One region of the Dendrosporobacter quercicolus genome, then DNA from elsewhere that is predicted to be linked to it. Evidence: a T-box and tRNA genes for the amino acid it is inferred to sense, from the RefSeq annotation. Region 1 holds a T-box; the other holds one or more tRNA genes.
What was found. A T-box is a leader RNA that pairs with one kind of tRNA and senses whether it is charged. The one in region 1 lies ahead of ileS (isoleucine--tRNA ligase), so its partner is inferred to be a tRNA-Ile.
Positions count from the first base shown of each region.

Region 1 (10,284 bases):
TGCTCTTGCCGGCCTTTCGGTCTGGGCGTACATGCTGCAAAAATCCATGGGCAGCATAACATTTTCCAGTACAGTCAGCGTAGGCAGTAGTTGGAAAAATTGAAATACCACCCCTACCGTTCGTCCCCGCCAGACGGCAATTTGGTTTTCCGTCAGGGTATGTACCGGCATGCCTGCCACCCAGACCTCACCGCCGGTAGGCCGGTCAATACCGGTGATCATATTGATTAACGTCGACTTGCCGCTGCCGGATTTGCCCACAACGGCGACAAACTCGCCCGCAACCACCGACATATTGACGCCTTTTAATGCCTCAAATTCACCGGCGCCGGTAAGATAGGTCTTACGTACCTCTGTCATTTCAACCGCCGCAGCTCCGGCCCGGGGCTGCGGCAAATTAGCATCCATTAACCCTGACAGCCATTTTGCAAGCATAATATCCTCCGTTTTCATTTCGCCTGGAACTTTTCAGGCGTGACTAAGCAGTGCAGTAATAAAGGTATCCTCCAGGTCTTTTGCCACACCTTCAGCAGTCAGTTGCCGGCTGATCAACAGATAGGGCGCGGCTCCATCCAAAGCTGCAAAGAGGGCTGTGGCCTGACTGCGCGGCCGGTGCTCCCGGAACTGGCCTTGGCTTATCCCCCTGGCGAATAGCCGTTCATAAAAGGAAATCATATCGCTGCTGTATGTATTGATGAGCGGCCACATATCGGCACAAGTCAGAATCTTGGACAAGGACAATAAAATATACGTCATTTCCCGGGGATGACTTGCCCAGTATTGCAGATAAACAGCGATAAAATAGCGTAAGCCTTCCACTGGACACGACATGGTTTCGGCTTTATGGATAAAGCCCAGTATCGGCTCAAAGTATTTGCCGTTGGCGGCCAGTAAAATTTCATCCTTGCTTTTGTAGTGATAATATAGTCCGCCTTTTGTCAGGCCCGCGCGGTCGGCAATTGCCTGCATGGAAGCTCCCTCGTACCCTTTTACCAAAAATTCGGTAACCGCCGCTTCTAGAATCTCTGCCATCCGTTGTGTCTTGGGAAGTTTTTTAGTCAATTATTACACTCCGTTTCTTACCTGTCAGAATCAATAGATTCCTACCGTCGGTATTTTATTATAAAATATACCAGGTATAACGTCAACAAATATTTGAATGATGATCTGTTACCGGGGACTGTCTTTTGTTTTGACGCAAACAAATGGGGGCTGTCTCGAAAATTGAGGCAGCCCCTGACTGGTAAAAGCTATGCGGTTGACAGATATTCTCAGAAAGTCTTAGACGAAGTCCAATCACGCCTTATTGGCGGCCATATATGTTTCTAAAGCTTTGCAACTACCGCCGCGCAGCGTTCACATAAGGTATCATGTTCACGTTGCACGCCAACCGTATTGCTGAAAGTCCAGCAACGCTCGCATTTTCCGCCTGTGGCCGGAGCAACGGTTACCGCCAGTTCCAGTTCTTCGGCTTGATAGGCTTTACCGGGAGCTGCGGCAACACCTTTAATGATATTGGCCTGGGAAACGATTAAGATGGTAGATAATTCTTGCCGGATCAAATCCAGCAAAGCGTATTCCGATTCACCGGCATAGATATCAATTGTCGCATCCAGCGAATGGCCGATGACCTTATTCCGTCTGGCCGCTTCCAGCGCTTTGGTAATTTCGCCGCGCATTGCCAGGATTTTATTCCACTTGGCCTCAAGGCCGGTATCCAGATACTCGGTATGAGCAGCCGGCCACTCGGCTAATTGTACGCTTTCCGGCATGCCTGCTTCTTTTGGCATGTACTGCCAGACCTCTTCAGCCGAAAAGGTCAATACCGGAGCAACCAGTGTTACCAAGGTTTTCAGAATTTCATACATGACCGTTTGAGCAGCCCGGCGTTCGACTGAATCCGGCAAGGAGGTATAGACCCTGTCTTTCAAAATATCAAGATAAATTGCGCTTAGATCAATTGCGCAGAAATTGTGAATGGTATGGTACAGCAAATGAAACTCATAACTTTCATAGGCTTTACTCACCCGTTCCCGTACTTGTTCCAGCCGCAACAGGGCCCAACGGTCAATTTCCGGCAGATCCGCGTAAGCGACCTTGTCCTTTTGCGGCTGAAAATCATGGATGTTGCCTAAAATATAGCGAAAGGTATTGCGGATTTTCCGGTAGACCTCAGACATTTGTTTGAGAATATCATTGGAAATACGGATATCAGCCTGATAATCGGCGGAGGCCACCCACAAGCGCAGGATATCCGCGCCATATTTTTTGATGACATCCGGCGGTAAGATCACATTGCCAATTGATTTTGACATCTTCCGGCCGTCGCCATCCACAACGAAACCGTGGGTTAAAACTGCCTCGTACGGCGCTCTGCCTTTCGTTGCAACTGAAGTTAACAGCGACGACTGGAACCAGCCGCGGTGCTGATCACTGCCTTCCAGGTATAGGTCAGCCGGCCAGTTAAGCTCCTCGCGCTGCTCAAGGACTGAAGCATGGCTGGAGCCGCTGTCAAACCATACATCCATAATGTCGCTTTCTTTGCGGAATTCTTTTTGCCCGCAATGCGGACAAGTAAAGTCAGGCGGCAGAATTTCGGCTGCGCTTTTCGCCCACCAGATATCTGAACCGTATTGTTTAAATAACTCCTGGACAATACCGATGGTAGTGTCATTAATGATATGCTCGTTGCAGCTTGTGCAGTAAAAAATCGGAATAGGCACTCCCCATACCCGTTGACGGGAAATGCACCAGTCATGACGATCGGCAACCATATTGCGGATACGGTCTTCACCCCAGCCCGGAATCCAGCGGGTATCGGCGATTGCCCGCAAAGCCTCCTGCCTGAATCCGTCGATGGATGCAAACCACTGCTCGGTCGCCCGGTAAATAACCGGACTTTTGCAGCGCCAGCAGTGCGCATACTGATGCCTGATTGAACTTTTGCCTAACAGCATGGACCGCTCAGCTAATTCCTTAATGATCGGCACATTGGCGTCGTGAACAGTTAGTCCGGCAAACTTCCCGCCTTCCTTGGTAAATTTACCGGCGCCGTCTACCGGACTGATGATGGGCAGCCCATTCCTCATCCCGGTTTCAAAGTCTTCCTCCCCGTGTCCCGGTGCAGTGTGTACGCAGCCGGTACCTTGTTCCAAAGTGACATAATCGGCTAAAACAAGCACCGACTCGCGTTCGATAAACGGATGTGCAAAAACCATTCCCGCCAGTTCAGTTCCTTTGGCAGTTGCCAGCACATTTACGTTTTCCAGGCCATTTTCCTTGACAACCGCTGCAATCAGGCCCTCGGCCAGGAGATAGACCTCACCATTGGCCTCCACCCAGGCATAGTTCAGGTCCGGATGGATGGCAATGGCAACATTGGCCGGCAACGTCCAGGGAGTGGTTGTCCAGATAACGGCAAAAACATTGTCCGGACTGATTCCCTCCGGTAAACAGCCTTTATCATCAATCAAAGGAAATTTAACAAAAATGGTATGAGACTTCTTTTCGGCGTATTCAATTTCGGCCTCAGCCAGCGCTGTTTCACAGGAGGTGCACCAATAAACGGTCTTTAACCCTTTATAAATATAGCCTTTTTTGGCCATTTCACCAAATACGCCGATTTGCTGGGCTTCATAGTCCGGAGTTAAAGTAATGTAGGGATGTTCCCAATCGCCGTTAACACCCAGCCGCTTAAAATCCTCACGCTGCATATCCAGGCATTTTAAGGCGTATTGCTTGCACTCGCGCCGCAAGTCCAGCGGATCCAGCTCATGCCGGTTAAGTCCCAGAATTTTTATTGCGGCATGCTCGATCGGCAAGCCGTGGGTATCCCACCCCGGAACATAGGGAGCATCATAGCCTGTCAACGATTTATATTTTACAATAATATCTTTCAGAATTTTATTTAAAGCTGTCCCTAAATGAATATTGCCATTGGCATAGGGAGGACCATCATGTAAAATAAATTTTTTCCGGCCCTTGTTACGAGCCGCTCTCTGCGCATAAATTTGGTTATTCCGCCAAAATTCAAGTATTTGCGGCTCCCGCTCCGGTAGATTTCCGCGCATTGGAAAATCAGTATTTGGCAGATTCAGCGTCTTACTATAATCCAAAATAACACCTCCAAAAATAAAAATAACCATCCTATCCCAAAGGGACGAGAGGTTATTTCCCGTGGTACCACCCTAATGACCATCAGGTCACTTCATTGACAATTAACGCTTGTCAAACGGCTGGATCTACACCAGACACTGCGTCTGTCCTGACACGGTACCAGTTCGGCCAGCAGTTCAGAAGTGATTTTCGTCAAGTTATTTGACTAGGCTCACACCGCCCCCTAGCTCGCTGACAAAATTGCTATGACTACTTTCTTCATCATTACCAATCACCTATAATCATTACTTAAACGTATTATACAAAATTAGCCCTGCTTAGTCAAATTGCAACTAATCTTAACCGTCAGCTATGGCTTGCAGCTTTGCCAGTACGGCAGCTTGATCAAGTCCGCAGAGTTTAATCGTCTTATTACGGCTTTTATGTCCGGCAAGTATACTGACGCCGTTTTTGGGCATGGCAAACAGCTTGGCGAAAAAGTCAATACAGGCCTGGTTGGCCTCGCCGTCAACAGGCGGCGACGTCAGTACCACCTTAAGCCGGTCGGCATACATTCCGGCAATTTTATTACGGCTGGCCCGCGGCTGCACCCGGACTTTCATTGATACGCCGTCCGGGAGCTGTTGAATCGCCAGTCCGGTCGTAACCATCATTCGTGCTCATCATCTTCTTCCGACGATTTCAACATCTCCAGCTGGGCTTGCACCAGCGTCCTCATCCTGGTCCGGTAGATCTGCACCTGCTTTTGCAGTTCTTCATACTCGGCAGTCATGCGGCGAACTTTGCCCGCCGCTTCATCGACCAGTCTTTGGGCATTGACCTCAGCTTCTTTAATCATGAGTTCAGTTTCTTTTTTGGCGTTAAATTTTACATCCTCAGCGGTTTCCTGAGCGATCACCAGCGTATTGTGCAAGGTATTTTCGATATGCTGGAAATGCTCAAGTTTGCTGTTGAGCCGGTCAATGGTTTCTTTTAAATCCCCATTTTCCCGGTATAATTGCTCATAATCTTTTACCACCAGATCTAAAAATTCGTCGACATCATCCTCGTTATACCCGCGAAAACCTCGTTTGAATTCTTTATTATGAATATCTAAAGGCGTAAGCATACCGGCACCCTTTCTCGGTTAAATAAACCGCTTTAATAAAATACTCGTCCGGCCTTTTTTCGTCTGGCCGAAGATCTCGCATAGTTCAACCCGGCCCCGGCCGCGCATGGAAATAACATCGCCCTGCTTAACCGCTTGCGAGCTGCTCCTGGCCTGCTGCCAGTTGACTTTAACCTTTTCTGCGGCAATTTCGTCAGCCATTCTGCTGCGGGACACGCCAAAGCCGGCGGCGGCAATGACATCCAGACGCAGTGAAGCCACTGTCGTTTTCAGTTCTTTCAGCTTCTCTTCCCGCGGCGCAATTTCCGTTAGGGGTATTGGAACCGCCGTAACAGCCGCTGCTCCAATTTGCGTCATATTTTTTGCCATATATTCAACGATGGCGGCATCCGCTACAAGCTGCGCACGATCACCAAGCATTATGATATCGCCAAGCAGCTCCCGCTTGAGCCCTAAGCCCAGCGCCGCCCCCAGCACGTCCCGGTGAGACAGATGATAATAGCGCGCGTCCCAGGCAAGCGAAAGCGCGGCCAACATAAAATCCGTTGTTCCCCGGAAGTCACGGTGGACAAAAGCGATCCTTTGCCGCTCAGCGCCGGCATAGCCGCCGCTGGCCTGCAGTTCTATCTGGTCATAGTGAGCGGCTACAGTCTCGGCAATGGTATAGCCATAGGGATCAACAAACTCCACAACCTTATTTTTACGACTGCGCATTACCCCGTCAGCCGCATCCAGCAGCCTGGCTGCAGTATGCTCATCGCCGCTGGACCGGTAATAACGCAGTATTTTGTCCCGGTCACTCATCTTATTTTTTCCCCATCTCCTGCGACCGTTTCGTCGCTGCCTTTACCGCATCAATTAACGCGGCCCGCAGCCCGTTCTGCTCTAAAACGTGAATTCCGGTAATCGCCGTACCGCCGGGCGAGGTTACCATATCCCGCAATTTTGCAGGATGTTCTCCGGTTTCCAGCACCATTTTCGCGGCTCCCAGCAGTGTCTGAGCCGCCAGTACCAGTGCGGTTTGGCGCGACAAACCGACACTTACCCCGGCGTCGGCTAAAGCGTCAATCATAACGAAGCCATAAGCAGGACCGCTGCCCGACAGACCGGTCACGGCATCCATTAGTTCTTCTCCCACAGTTACTGCGGTACCGGCCGAGGAGAAAATCCGGGAAATCAAATCACTGTCCTGTTTTGTGGCCAGCTTGCCCAAAGCCAAAGCCGACATGCCGGCGCCAACGGCAATCGGGGTGTTCGGCATAACCCGGATAACGGCGCACCCGGGAAATTTGGCCTGCAATGCGGCTAAGGTCAGCCCCGCCACAATAGAAACAACAATGGTTGTTGTGGCTACCTGCCCACTCAATTGCTCCATTACCGCTTTAACCACCTGCGGTTTTACCGCAAGAAAAAGAATATCCGTATTCTTTGCCGCCGCATGAATCTCCCCGGTGGTTGAAACTGCATAAGCCTGCGCTAAATAATCGCGTCTTTCGGCAATAATATCACTTACTATAATTTGCTGAGGCTGAATCAGCCCCGTATTGATCATTCCGCGAAGCAGGGCCTCAGCCATGGCCCCGCCGCCAATAAAGCCAATTTTCTTTTCTTGCAACATGATTCCTCCTGCTGTCTACTTTTGCGCCCAGGGCATAAAAGCTTTATCCATGCCTTCCTCCTGTGAACTATAAGAAACGTCAACATTGGTCGGCGCACACAGAAAAATATGATTGCCGACCTTCTGAATTGAACCGCTCAGAGCATAAGCCGTGCCGCTAATGAAATCAATCATCCGTTTGGCAACTTCTTTGTCGGTGTTTTCAAAGTTAACAACAACAGGCTTACGGTTTTTCAAATGATCAGCCACATGCTGGGCGTCATCGAACGAAAACGGCTCAACCACCATTACCTTAATTTGTTTTGAGGCAACCGCTGTCGGCAGATTGACCAGATTATTTGCTTTGCGGCTTTTGGGCTCAGGCGCTTCATCAGGCTTAACCTGTTGTCCCGCTTCGGGTTCAACCTGCTCGAACAGACCTAAACTGCCCCATACTTTTTCCATGAATTTCATTGCTGTTTCCTCCCTGTTAATATTGACGCGCCCCAAATATGCCAGTACCAACCCGCACCATATTGGCGCCTTCTTCCACTGCTGTTATATAATCGCCGGTCATCCCCATGGACAACCATTTCATATCGGTATGATCAAGCCTGATTGCCGCCAGTTCCATAAACAAACGGTATAAATTACGAAAAACCGGCCTAACCAGTTCAGGGTCTGCAACCTGCGGCGCTATGGTCATCAACCCGCAAAGCCGAACATGCTCTAGTGAACTGATATCCTGAGCCAATGCCAGGGTATCCTCCGGTGCGATCCCAAATTTGCCGGGTTCACCGGCGGCATTAACCTGAATAAGAATATCCTGGCATTTACCCAGCTTGCCGGCGACCCGGCTGATCTCCAAAGCCACCCGCCGGCTGTCAACAGAATGGATCAGGTCGGCAAACGGCACGATTTGCCGCACCTTATTGGTCTGAAGGTGACCAATAAGGTGCCATTCAACAGTACGCTTCAATTCCGGCAGCTTGCCCAAAACCTCCTGCACCCGGTTTTCCCCCACAGCGGTTATTCCATGATCAATCGCCTGGCGCATTTCATCAATTCCCTGGTTTTTCGTTACCGCGATCAGCTTGAATTCATCACCGGCAGGCCGGACAGCAGCGCGGTTCATTGCCAAATCAATATTTCGCCTGACTTCGGTTAAATTTTGTGCGATACCCATAGTAAAACCCTCCATGATATGGATAATATTCGCGAATAAACATAATTTTCCTCTAATAGCTTATCCTTAACATAAAAAAATATTGGCCTTGTATTCCCTGCTTCAATAAAAAGTTGCATCTCCGGGCAAAAAACAGTCCGGAGATGCAACTTAGTACCTCAGATTATTCTTCTGTCATATACGGATAGCTGACCCCGGTACGGGGCAGCAAGGTCTCTTTGATTGCCCGCTGGCTCATCCAGCGGGTTAAGTTGATGGCGCTGCCGGCTTTATCGTTTGTGCCCGAAGCCCGGCTTCCGCCAAACGGCTGCTGTCCGACCACCGCTCCGGTAGGTTTGTCATTGATATAAAAATTACCGGCCGCATGCTCCAATGCTTTTGCTATTTTGATGACCGCCGCCCTGTCCTGGGCAAATACGGAACCGGTCAAGCCATAGATTGTCGCCGTATCACACGCTGTTAATGTTGCTTCAAGCGCATCATCCGGATAGACATAAACGGTGAGCACCGGTCCAAATATTTCTTCTACCATTGTCTTAAAGTCAGGCGTCTTTGCTAAAATTACCGTAGGTTCCACAAAGAAGCCTTTACTGTCGTCGCATTTGCCGCCAATGATGATTTCAGCATCTTTGGATTCCCTGGCAAATTCAATATAGCTTTGAATTTTGTTGAAGGAATTCCGGTCAATAACGGCATTCACCAGATTGGTAAAATCACATACATCGCCCATTTTGATCTTACCGGTTTCCGCTTCAAGGCGCGCTTTAACTTTGCCCCACAAGCTTTCCGGGATATAGGCGCGGGATGCCGCAGAGCATTTCTGCCCCTGATATTCAAAAGCGCCAAGCACCATTGCGCAGGTCAGGGCTTCAATATCCGCCGATGCATGGGCAAAGATAAAATCTTTTCCGCCAGTCTCGCCCACAAGCCGGGGATAAGTAACATATTGATCAATGTTTTGGCCGACTTGATTCCAGATTCCATTAAATACGCCGGTCGAGCCGGTAAAGTGGAAGCCTGCCATTTGCGGATGGCTGATGACGGTTTTACCGAAATCAACGCCCCGGCAAGGCAGAAAATTGATGACGCCCGCCGGCAAACCGGCTTCAATAAGAATTTGCATAAAATAGTAGTTGGACAGCACCGCGGTTGATGACGGCTTCCATAACACAGTATTGCCGGCCATTGCCGGAGCTGTAGAAAGGTTGCCGCCGATTGCCGTAAAGTTAAATGGCGTGATTGCCGCAACGAAACCGTCCAGCGCCCGGTATTCTATACGGTTCCAGACACCATCGGAGTTGTTGGGCTGCTGCTTGTATATCTCTTGTACATAATACGCATTGAAGCGGAGAAAATCGGCCAGTTCACAAATAACGTCAATTTCCGCCTGATAGGCATTCTTGCTTTGGCCCAGCATGCACGAGGCCGCTAACTTCGCCCGGTATTTTTTGGTCAGTAAATCCGCGGCTTTCAGGAAGATGGTTGCGCGATGCTCCCAGGGCATGTTTTCCCATTCTGCTTTGGCGGCCTCAGCCGCTTCAATCGCCTCAAGCAATTCCTGTTCACCGGCTATATAATATTGACCAAGTAGTTTCTGGTGATCATGAGGGCAGATAATCGGCGCCTTGCTGGCTGTGCGGATTTCTTTTCCGCCGATAATCACCGGCACTTCAACCGGTTCCGCCAGCTGCCTCTTTAGCTCCGCCTTTAAGGCGGCCTTTTCGGGTGATCCCGGGAGATAGCCTTTGACCGGTTCGTTTTCCGGCAGCGAAATTTGAAAATATCCATTATTCATGTTTTAATTCCTCCTTGTTTATATCTAAATGAATTTACAGACTACACTACAGATGGTTCAACAAACAGTTCGCCCCGTTCAAACCGGCCGGCGTCGAACATTTGCACCGGGAAAGTGGTCGGCTGGTTCAAGATCATTTCCGCCATCAATTGCCCGGTAATCGGCGAGATCATAAAGCCGTGGCCGCTGAACCCGGCAGCTGTATAGAAACGCTTTAATTGCGGGCTGCTGCCCAGAATTGGCGTACGGTCAGGGCACATGTCGTACAAGCCGGCCCATTGCCTGATTATATTTAATTTAGCCAAAGGCGGCAATATGCCTATAACCCGGCTGGCCATATCACGCAGGAACTGCCAGCTTGAGCGGATGTCAAAGCTTTCCGGCTCATCGGGATGCCCAATGCCCATGATGAAACTGCCATGCGGACTTTGCTGGCAATATAAGTTGTGATAAAAACTCATCACCATCGGTCCCATGGTCGG
Region 1 covers NZ_FNHB01000001.1:598,489-608,772, forward strand. The annotation lists gene BLR06_RS02875 (ABC transporter ATP-binding protein) at 1-435, opposite strand, end outside; gene BLR06_RS02880 (TetR/AcrR family transcriptional regulator) at 469-1,062, opposite strand; gene ileS (isoleucine--tRNA ligase) at 1,326-4,115, opposite strand; T-box leader at 4,153-4,390, opposite strand; gene BLR06_RS02890 (DUF167 domain-containing protein) at 4,455-4,769, opposite strand; gene BLR06_RS02895 (DivIVA domain-containing protein) at 4,766-5,224, opposite strand; gene BLR06_RS02900 (YlmH family RNA-binding protein) at 5,243-6,028, opposite strand; gene proC (pyrroline-5-carboxylate reductase) at 6,030-6,842, opposite strand; gene BLR06_RS02910 (cell division protein SepF) at 6,858-7,295, opposite strand; gene BLR06_RS02915 (YggS family pyridoxal phosphate-dependent enzyme) at 7,312-8,007, opposite strand; gene pruA (L-glutamate gamma-semialdehyde dehydrogenase) at 8,171-9,802, opposite strand; gene BLR06_RS02925 (NAD(P)/FAD-dependent oxidoreductase) at 9,844-10,284, opposite strand, start outside.

Region 2 (10,284 bases), 150 kb from region 1:
CGGTGACATCAAGGCATACCATTATCCCATTGATCTCCTGAGCCGGACTGCCGGCCAGCAGTCCCACATTATCCCAGTCTTCCGCCAAATAACGCGGCGCCAGTTTATCCATGGCTTCAATAATTACCTGGCATTTTACAGACATGCTAACCTCAACTCCAATTCTTTGATTTTTAAATTGTACCGGCCGTACTTTTCCGTACCCCTGGCTTGATCGCTAATTCCCATTGCCAGCAAAACCCGTTTCGACTGGGCAATCAAATTTCCAATATGCTCCCGCAATAATGGCGGGCGCTTACACCACAAAACCGGACCGATCTCATATAATATTGGCGCGAAACTATCACTAATACCCGGCCTGGCAGCGATAATCTCATATAACCGGCCGTCGTCTTTGACCAACGCTTCATCATAAATCGTCCAATCATGCTCAACAAACCAGTGACGGACAACGGCGGCAGCGTTCATTGGCTGAACTATGATTTGCGACAGCGCATCGACAACTGCCGGCGCTTCCGTCAGGATATCGGCAATTGTGCCGCCCCCCATGCCGGCAATGACTGCGACATCAACCTCCAAAGGCGCAATGACGGACAGACCGTTGCCCAGACGTAATGTTATTTGACCTTCAAGCCCGGCCTGCTTAATCGTCTCCTGCGCCATCCGGTAAGGACCGCGGTTTAGTTCTCCGGCAACTGCAGCTGTAATTGTTTTCCGGTTCAGTAAAAACATTGGCAAATACGCATGGTCGGTGCCGATATCGGCTAACCTGGAATTATCCGGCACCATTGCGGCAATTGCCGCAAGCCGCTCACCCAGCTTCAAAAGTACCACCCCATAACCAAATCGTTTTCTTATTATCTTCTCCCATATTGGTATGGAAAAAACGACGGCTTAAGCAAAGCTTTCAGCGGCGCGTCGCCGCCAGTTGATCTTTCTATCCGTACAAAAAATGCAAAGCATATGCTTTGCATTCATTTTATCAATGGTGGGCGATGACAGGATCGAACTGCCGACATCCTGCTTGTAAGGCAGGCGCTCTCCCGGCTGAGCTAATCGCCCGTTTGGATTTTGGATATTAGACTTTGGATTTTGGACCTCCACCTAACATCTTCCTTATTTATCGTCAGACCTGTCTAATGAATTTATCCAATAGCCAAGGCCCAACATCTAATAGCTGATTTGGTGACCCGTGGGGGAATCGAACCCCCGATACCGCCGTGAAAGGGCGGTGTCTTGACCGCTTGACCAACGGGCCGTATAAAATTGGTGGGCCCACCTGGGTTCGAACCAGGGACCAGCCGGTTATGAGCCGGCTGCTCTACCACTGAGCTATAGGCCCAAAAAATAGTGAAGGCAGCAAACTTAGAGCTGCCGGTATTTTGTATTGGCTCCTCGAGTAGGACTCGAACCTACGACCGATCGGTTAACAGCCGATTGCTCTACCAACTGAGCTATCGAGGAATATCGTCAACGAATACTATTATAGGACAATCAAAATGTTATGTCAAGAACTTTTTCAATGATTTGAAAAATAACTTCCTGCCCGCCGATCGGGCAACCACTGGCGTCCTATCTGTATAAATCGCTTAATTCAAGAAGCCTACACTGTTCATTATTCTAAGAAATCTTTAAGCTTTTTGCTCCTGCTAGGATGCCGGAGCTTACGTAATGCTTTTGCTTCAATCTGCCTGATACGCTCTCTGGTAACACCAAAATGCTGGCCTACTTCTTCCAATGTTCTGGCCCGCCCGTCATCCAGGCCGAATCTCAGCCGCAATACTTTTTCTTCCCGCGGGGTAAGAGTTTCCAGAACTTCCTCCAGTTGCTCTTTTAACAGCATAAATGAGGCGGCTTCCGCCGGCGCCGGGGCATCCTGGTCTTCAATGAAATCACCCAGATGGGAATCTTCTTCTTCGCCAATTGGCGTCTCTAACGACACCGGTTCCTGGGCAATCTTCATAATTTCGCGCACCCGGTCCACACTGATATCCATTTCACGGGCAATTTCTTCCGGTACAGGCTCACGCCCCAGTTCCTGCAGCAATTGCCGGGACACCCGGATAAGTTTATTAATCGTTTCCACCATATGCACGGGAATCCGAATCGTTCTGGCCTGGTCGGCAATCGCTCTCGTGATCGCCTGGCGAATCCACCAGGTGGCATAAGTACTAAACTTGTAACCCTTATTGTAATCGAACTTTTCGACAGCCTTAATCAAACCCAAATTGCCTTCCTGGATTAAATCTAAAAACAGCATTCCCCTGCCGACATATCTTTTGGCAATACTGACCACTAAACGCAGGTTAGCTTCAGCCAGCCGCCGCTTAGCTTCCTCATCGCCGTTTTCCATCCGCTTAGCCAGCTGAATCTCTTCATCAGCAGTCAGTAATGGCACCCGTCCAATTTCCTTAAGATACATTCTAACCGGATCATCAATACTAATTCCTTCAGGAATAGATAAGTCAATATCAACTTCTTCAGGAGTAACCTCTTCCATATCGGAAATATCCGGATCATCCAGCGTTTCAACATCGGGAATCTCATCAACGATTTCAATTCCCTTGCTTGAAAACACTTCATACATGTCGTCAATCTCATCAGGAGATAAGTCTTCGCTTTGGAGAGTGTCCATGATTTCGCCGTAGGTAATTACGCCACCACGCTTTTTACCTTTATTTAATAATTTATCTACATTATCATTTGATATATTTTTTTTCTCAGTCATTTTGCTCCCCTCCTCCCCGTGGCTGCCGCGACTAAAGGATTTGCTCCAGTTAGCTTATGAATAATGTAATTTGCTAATTTCATGTTTTATTCGCTGACTTTCTGCTAATTCCTGCAGAAAGCGACTATCCCCCATGCGTTCTAATTCATCAGCCTTCAGCCGATGTTGCTCATACAGATGCTTCAGGCCGGCAAGTCTGATGGTTTTGATGCAATCATCAATCTCCCTGGAAACATCGGTATTTTGTATATCTATCAATAAAATATGCGATAATTCGGTATTTGCCGCCTCATTCAACGTCATCGACAGCGTATAGTCCTGCAAATTTTTCCCCAGATGATGCGCATCAAAGAATAGTTTTATTATTTCGCGATGTTGTTCGCCTTGAAATTCTTCAACACTCAATTGCGCTTGAATATATGGTATAATAGTATCATCTTCCCAAATCAACCGGATAATATGTCTTTGAGCTTGTATTAGCGCACTATCAATCGTTTTAGATAGTGATACCACTTTTATAGTTTTCCCCATTTTTACATTTTTATCCTTTTGGGATTGGGCTAAAAACTTGCCGACTTCACTTCTTATCGCACTTTCATCAATGCCTAAGCTTTGTGATATCCGGGCAATATAGGCGTTTACTTCAACTGCATTATCGGCCTCCGCCAAAGCTGGAACTACCCTGGCTACCACTGCTACCTTACCTTCCAGATTGGAATAATCAATTTCCTGCAAAGCCTGTCTGACCTGGTAATCCAATAATGGGGCAGCCTCATCAATTAAAGTCTGAAAAGCGGCGGCGCCATGTTTGGCGATAAACTCATCAGGGTCCTTGCCATCCGGAATGGAAATCACCTTTACTGCGGCGCCAAGATTGCGCACAATCGCCAATGCCCGCATTGTCGCCATTTGTCCGGCTGCATCACTGTCGTAAGCAAAAATAAATTCGTCTGTGTATCGCATCAGTTGTTTAGCCTGCTCGACAGTAAACGCAGTACCCAAGGACGCAACAGTATTATTTATGCCGAAAATGCGGGCTGTAATTACATCCATATACCCTTCGACAACAACCGCCTTACCTGTTTGACGAATAACTTTATGAGCACTGTCAAAGCCGAAGAGCATATTTCGCTTATTAAAAATCGGCGTTTCAGGCGTGTTTAAGTATTTAGGCTGACTATCATCCATTACCCTGCCGCCAAAACCGGCGACTCTGCCCCGCAAATCACAGATGGGAAAAATGATTCTATTCCTAAATCGGTCAAATACCCCCGAACCGGACGTACGCTCAACTGCCAGGCCTGCTTTAAGCATAACTTTCGCTTCAATACCACGCTCAGTAAATGCTGTGGACAATTTATCCCAGGCTTGAGGTGCAAAACCCAGCTTAAAAGCAGTAATCATTTCATCGGAAATGCCTCTGCGGGCTAAGTACTCCCGCGCAGGCTTGCCATAACTTGTTTTTGTCAGACAGGCATGAAAAAAATCTCTGGCCAGTACATTTGCCTGCCACAGTTTAGCCAGTTCTTTTTCCCTGGCAATTTCCTCTGCTGACTTTTCCTTTTGCGGTAAGGGAATATTCAGCCGCCGGGCCAGAATTTTTGCCGCATCCATAAATACAACGTTTTCAATTTTCATTAAAAAATTAAAAACGTTTCCTCCGGTATGACAACCAAAGCAATAAAAAAAGCCCTTATCTGGAGTAACTGAAAACGACGGGGATTTTTCCTGATGGAACGGACAACAGCCCCAATAATTTTTCCCCTTCTTTTTCAAAGGAACATAGTCCGATATAATGCTGACAATATCACTTTGCGAGCGCAACCTTTCAATAAACTCATCGTAAGCTGTATCTTTCATAAGTTCACCCTTTATAGCGCCCTGTATACCAATGATTTTCATTACATTATAGTACAAAATTAAATGATATATACATTACTACACTACATTTCATGATTTCGCTGTTTTTTTTAAATTTCCTGCTTCATGCAAGCTCGCAACCAGCGAATACCCGATTTAATTATCAACGGTTTGACTTTATTCTACATATTCCTCCATTACTCCTGCCCAATAATTGCCGGTACTGGTCTGCGTTAAAAACGATGGTTACTTCCCGAGGATTCATGCGCGCAATGCAAGGCCCAGGAACCGCAGTGATCGGACCTGGGTAAGGCGGCGACACGAAGCAATGCGGAAAAAGACCGCTAAAATGCAGCGTTTTTCATGTACCCTTTTATGCATGGGTAATTGCAGCAAATTTTTTGACCCGCGAGGCTCCTTTGCCTGGCTGAACAAAAAACCGGCGGCATTCATCCTGCAATTTTAGAAATTACAGAGACGGCAATCTTATTTACATTTATATTCAATAGAAACAATAAATATCCTTTTTTACCTCTTGACAAAAAAGAATAAATTTGATAATAAAAAGCCTGACAACATTGCCAGGCTTTTTCCCCTTTGCTTCTTATTTCGGAATCACCCATTTGGAGGGTATAAATAATTTTTCAAATAAATTGACGGCAAATAAATCGGTTAGGCCGGCGATATAATCAACTACCGTAGTCTGCAGACCCCAGCGTTCCTCCCGATCCAAAAATTCCTGCGGCAATGCGCCGGGATTAGACATATAATACTCATAGAGCTTATGAATGACATAGGCTGCCTTTTTGCGGTCAGGCTCCAGGTCAGCCGAATGATAAATAGCAGAAAACATGAATTTACGCAATTCGTTCATTGCGGCTCTTATTTCCTCTGACATCGTGATTTGCGTTTTGCCTTCAGAAGCGGTAATCATATCAGACACCATTGCGGTAATCATGTCAGAGGGCTTAACCCCCAATACCGCCGCCACAATCGGCGGCAGATCGTCAGGTTTGATCATGCCTGCTCTGATCCCATCATCATAATCATGGCATAGATAGGCAATTCTGTCACCAATTCGCACAATATTGCCTTCCAGGGTAAACGGCTGATTATCCCCGGTATGATTGACAATTCCATCCTTAACTTCCAGTGTCAGATTCAGCCCTGCGCCGTTCCGTTCCAAATGCTCCACAATCCGCAAACTTTGTTCATTATGATGATAATGGCCAATAATTTCTCTTAACGCATATTCACCGGAATGTCCAAAAGGCGTATGGCCAACATCATGCCCCAGGGCAATGGCTTCCGTTAAGTCTTCATTCAGCATCAATCCCCTTGCAATTGTCCGGGAGATCTGAGCCACTTCCAAGCTATGCGTCATCCGCATACGGTAATGGTCGCCAGGTGATATATAGACCTGCGTTTTATGCTTAAGTCGCCGAAAGGCTTTAGAGTGGATAATGCGGTCACGATCCCGTTGAAAAGCTGTCCTGAAATTACAAACCTCTTCTTGTTTGGCGCGCACGGCATCCCTGCTTTTACTGGCAAACGGAGATAAATTTTTGTATTCCTGCGCTTCTATCCGCTCCCGTACAGTCATTATCAGCCCTCCTTTCTAACATTATACCGCCGGATTTTGTTAAGGCATAGTATTTTTAACAATATTTACATACCCTTTAACCAGCATTGTTTGCTATAATAAAAGCAGAAAGGCTGGTGTTTTCTTAATGAAAACTAAAATACTACTCGTCACAGCGCTGCTTTTATTACTATTGACAACCGCTGTTGCCGCTAAACCGGTAATCACTGCTGATCATACATATTTTGATATCAACAGCGGTCATTATGTGTTAAACGGCAATGTCCGCGTCGAAACCGGCAATCGCATCATTACAGCCGGTAAGGCCCGGGTTAGTATGACCTCCCGCGAAGTGTGGGGTTATGACGGAATTACCGTTACGCAGGATAATATTTATTTTACCGGAAATTCGGTTTATGTTCAGGGCAGTCTGAGAACAGCCCGCATTGACGGTTCGGTTAATTTTTCCCGCGCCGGCTTGCAAATTACGGCCAGTCAGGCCGATTATAACTGGAAAACCAAACGGGCAATCTTCAGGGGAAATGTCCGGGTTACTCAGAACGGCAATACTTGGACTGCCGACAGTGTAGAGTACAATATTAAAACCAATACTATTTTATAAAAAATGCACCCGTGGAGTCGAACACACAGCAGTTGTGTTCCTCCGGGGTGCATTTTTCGAACTATCCGGTTACAATTTTGCTGAAATCAGCCATGTTGGTTGTCAGCCCGGCAATTGAGTTCAACAAGGCCAACCGGTTATTTCTGACTGAGCTATCCTCAGCCATTACCATTACCGCATCAAAAAATGCGTCAATCGGGGCCGCCAGCGCAGCCATGCTGGCCAAAACCGCACAATAATCGTGTTTGGCAGCAGACTGGGTAATCCTGGCATTTGCAGTAAGGTAGGCCTCATATAGACCGGCTTCCGCCTCTGTTGAAAAAAGAGTGCGATCCACTTGATCGCCGGCAGCATGCTTAGCCAGGTTGCCAACCCGGGTAAAGGCCTGAATGGTTTTCTGCATCGCTTCCGTTTGAGCGTTAGCGCCAAGCGCCTTGGCCCTCAGCCAGGTATCATAAATATCATCATGTCCGATGGCAACGACAGCATCAATGACATCATAACTCAGCTTATCATCTGCCAGCACATTTTTTATTCTCAGCCGGAAGAAATCCTGGATTTCGTTGGCCAGCTTTTCCCGGCGTCCGGTTTCCTTGATTGCCAATAAGTCCATCGCTTGAGCGATTATCCGCCCCAGTGACAGATGAACCCTGGCGTCAACCAAAATATGAACAATTCCCAAAGCCTGACGGCGTAAGGCGTAAGGGTCCTGAGAGCCGGTCGGAATTAATCCCCGGCTAAAGGTTGCGACAATATTGTCTATTTTGTCGGCGATACTGATCGCCCGCCCGGCCGCCGACACCGGCAGCTGGTCTCCGGCAAAGCGCGGCAGATAATGCTCGAAAATAGCATCGGCCGCTACGCGGGTTTCACCGCTGAGCAAAGCATATTCCCGGCCCATAATGCCTTGAAGCTCAGTAAATTCATAAACCATACCGGTCACTAAATCAGCCTTGGCCAGTTGCGCCCCGCGAATCAAATCAGGCAGCAGGCTTTCCGCCATTCCGGCTTCAACTGCAATGAGTCTGGACAAAGCCTCCAGCCGGACAGTTTTATCATACAAACTGCCAAGTCCCTCCTGAAAAACAATCGTTTTCAACTTTTCCAACCGCTCGCCCAGCGGTATTTTTTTGTCTTCCTCAAAGAAAAACTGGGCGTCAGCCAGTCTGGCTCTCAACACCCGCTCATTGCCGTGCCGGACGATATCGATATAATCAGATCCGCCATTGCGCACAGTAATAAACACCGGCAGCAAATTGCCGGCCGCGGTTACCACCGGAAAGTAGCGCTGATGTTCCCGCATCGGCGTAATTACAGCCTCAGGCGGCAATGCAAGATATTTTTCCTCAATGCTGCCGCATAGTGCGGTCGGATACTCCACCAGGTATGTTACCTCTTCCAGCAAAGCTTCATCAATTGCCGCAACACCGCCCTGACCCTGGGCAAGCTTCTCGATTTGTTCCCGGATAACCTGACGCCGGACGTTCTGATCCACCATCACATGGTTTTGGGCCAGTCTGGCAAAATAGTCATTTACCGAATCAATGCGAATTGGACCTTTGCTTAAAAAACGATGGCCGAATGTAGTATTCCCGGCAGCTACATCCGCAATGGTGAAGGGAATTACCTCCTGCCCGAATAAGGCCAGCAGCCACCTGATCGGCCGGACAAAGCGCAGGTCAAGATCAGCCCAGCGCATATTTTTCGGAAAGCTAAGCGCATGAATCATTTCAGGCAGCAGGGTTGGCAAGAGCTGGCTGACAGACTGGCCGGCCTCATGAACTACGGCATAAGCATAGCCTTCTTTCACCAGCAGTTCCGACACATCAACGCCCTGCCCTCGGGCGAAGCCCTGAGCGGCTTTTGTGGCCTGTCCATGCTCATCAAATGCTATTTTTACCGACGGACCTTTATTGATACTTTCATGATCGGCCTGTTTTTCCACGACTTCTCTTACCACCAGCGCTAACCGCCGCGGGGTTCCAACAACCTGGACTTCGCCATGCGCAATTCTCAGTTCAGCCAGTTTTGCTGCAGCTATGGTTTTAAACTGAGTTAAAATATCAGGCATAAAGCGGGCCGGAATTTCTTCCGTGCCAATTTCCAGCAGTAAATCTTTTGTCATATCAAATCCCCCCCTTGAGCAGCGGATAGCCCAGCTTTTCTCTTTGTTCCAAATAAGCCTGCGCACATAACCTGGCCATATTGCGGACCCTGCCGATGAAGCCGGTCCGCTCGCTTACACTGATTGCCCCCCGAGCATCAAGTAAATTAAAGGAGTGGGAGCATTTAAGAACATAGTCGTAAGCAGGCAGGACAAAACCCAGCTCAACAATTCTTACCGCCTCTTTTTCGTACAGATCAAATAACTGAAACAATAGTGCGGTATCGGCAAGTTCAAAATTATAATGTGATTGCTCCACTTCATTGCGATGGAATACGTCACCATAAGTAACGCCTTCCACCCACGTTAAATCATAAACATTTTCTTTGCCCTGAATGTACATGGCCAGACGTTCCAAACCGTAGGTTATTTCAACGGAAACCGGCTTGACATCGATACTGCCGACTTGCTGAAAATAAGTAAACTGGGTAATTTCCATGCCATCAAGCCAGACTTCCCAGCCCAGTCCCCAGGCGCCTAACGTCGGCGATTCCCAGTTATCTTCAACAAACCGGATGTCATGCTTATCAGGATCAATCCCCAATTTGGCCAGGCTGGCTAAGTACAGTTCCTGAATATTAGCCGGTGACGGCTTCATAATGACTTGATATTGATGATGCTGAAACAGGCGGTTGGGATTTTCGCCATAACGCCCGTCGGTTGGGCGGCGTGAAGGTTCAACATAGGCAATATTCCAGGGTTCCGGACCAAGAGCCCGGAGAAAAGTTGACGGATTCATCGTGCCGGCCCCTTTTTCTACGTCATAAGGCTGAGCCAGAATGCATTTTTGACCCGCCCAAAAATTTTGCAGAGTCAGGATAATATCCTGAAAATTCATGAATACACTACCTCCTTGATAACGACAAATGCATGGGAAAACCCGGCTTACGCCGGGACTTGGCAAAAACGGAAATCTTCCGCGGCAGTTTTCTGACCGTATAACAAAAACATCCCGCCCAGTAACAAAAAAGTTACAGGGACGGAATGTTCATCCCGCGGTTCCACCCTGATTGGCCTGCCTGGCCCACCTTGAGGATATTGCAAGTTTTACGGCAGCGACTGATCATCGTTGCTTTCCTCTTGCAGCTTGGGAAGGCCTTTCGCCTGAATGGATCAGGCTCACACTTCCCCTGATTCGCTGGTTTTTCCAGGCTACTTTTTCCCGCATTGCCTTAATTTACTTAAAATATAGCAAAAACCCGCCGTCTTGTCAACGGCTATAATGGGTTATTATGCTCATCCCTGGCGTCGTTTTCCCGGTTGTCATCAGGCGTTTCGTTCTCCTCGCCGGTACGGACAACCTCAATGGTACAACGCTTAAAAACAGC
Region 2 covers NZ_FNHB01000001.1:752,077-762,360, forward strand. The annotation lists gene BLR06_RS03695 (Nif3-like dinuclear metal center hexameric protein) at 1-145, opposite strand, end outside; gene BLR06_RS03700 (tRNA (adenine(22)-N(1))-methyltransferase) at 136-825, opposite strand; tRNA gene BLR06_RS03705 (tRNA-Val) at 987-1,062, opposite strand; tRNA gene BLR06_RS03710 (tRNA-Glu) at 1,184-1,258, opposite strand; tRNA gene BLR06_RS03715 (tRNA-Ile) at 1,268-1,342, opposite strand; tRNA gene BLR06_RS03720 (tRNA-Asn) at 1,389-1,464, opposite strand; gene rpoD (RNA polymerase sigma factor RpoD) at 1,616-2,728, opposite strand; gene dnaG (DNA primase) at 2,783-4,588, opposite strand; gene BLR06_RS03735 (deoxyguanosinetriphosphate triphosphohydrolase) at 5,193-6,191, opposite strand; gene BLR06_RS03740 (LptA/OstA family protein) at 6,319-6,792, shown strand; gene glyS (glycine--tRNA ligase subunit beta) at 6,854-8,917, opposite strand; gene glyQ (glycine--tRNA ligase subunit alpha) at 8,919-9,794, opposite strand; gene BLR06_RS03755 (DUF4342 domain-containing protein) at 10,174-10,284, opposite strand, start outside.
Region 2: it encodes a tRNA-Ile, which carries the amino acid that the T-box ahead of ileS (isoleucine--tRNA ligase) is inferred to sense. The anticodon was not compared.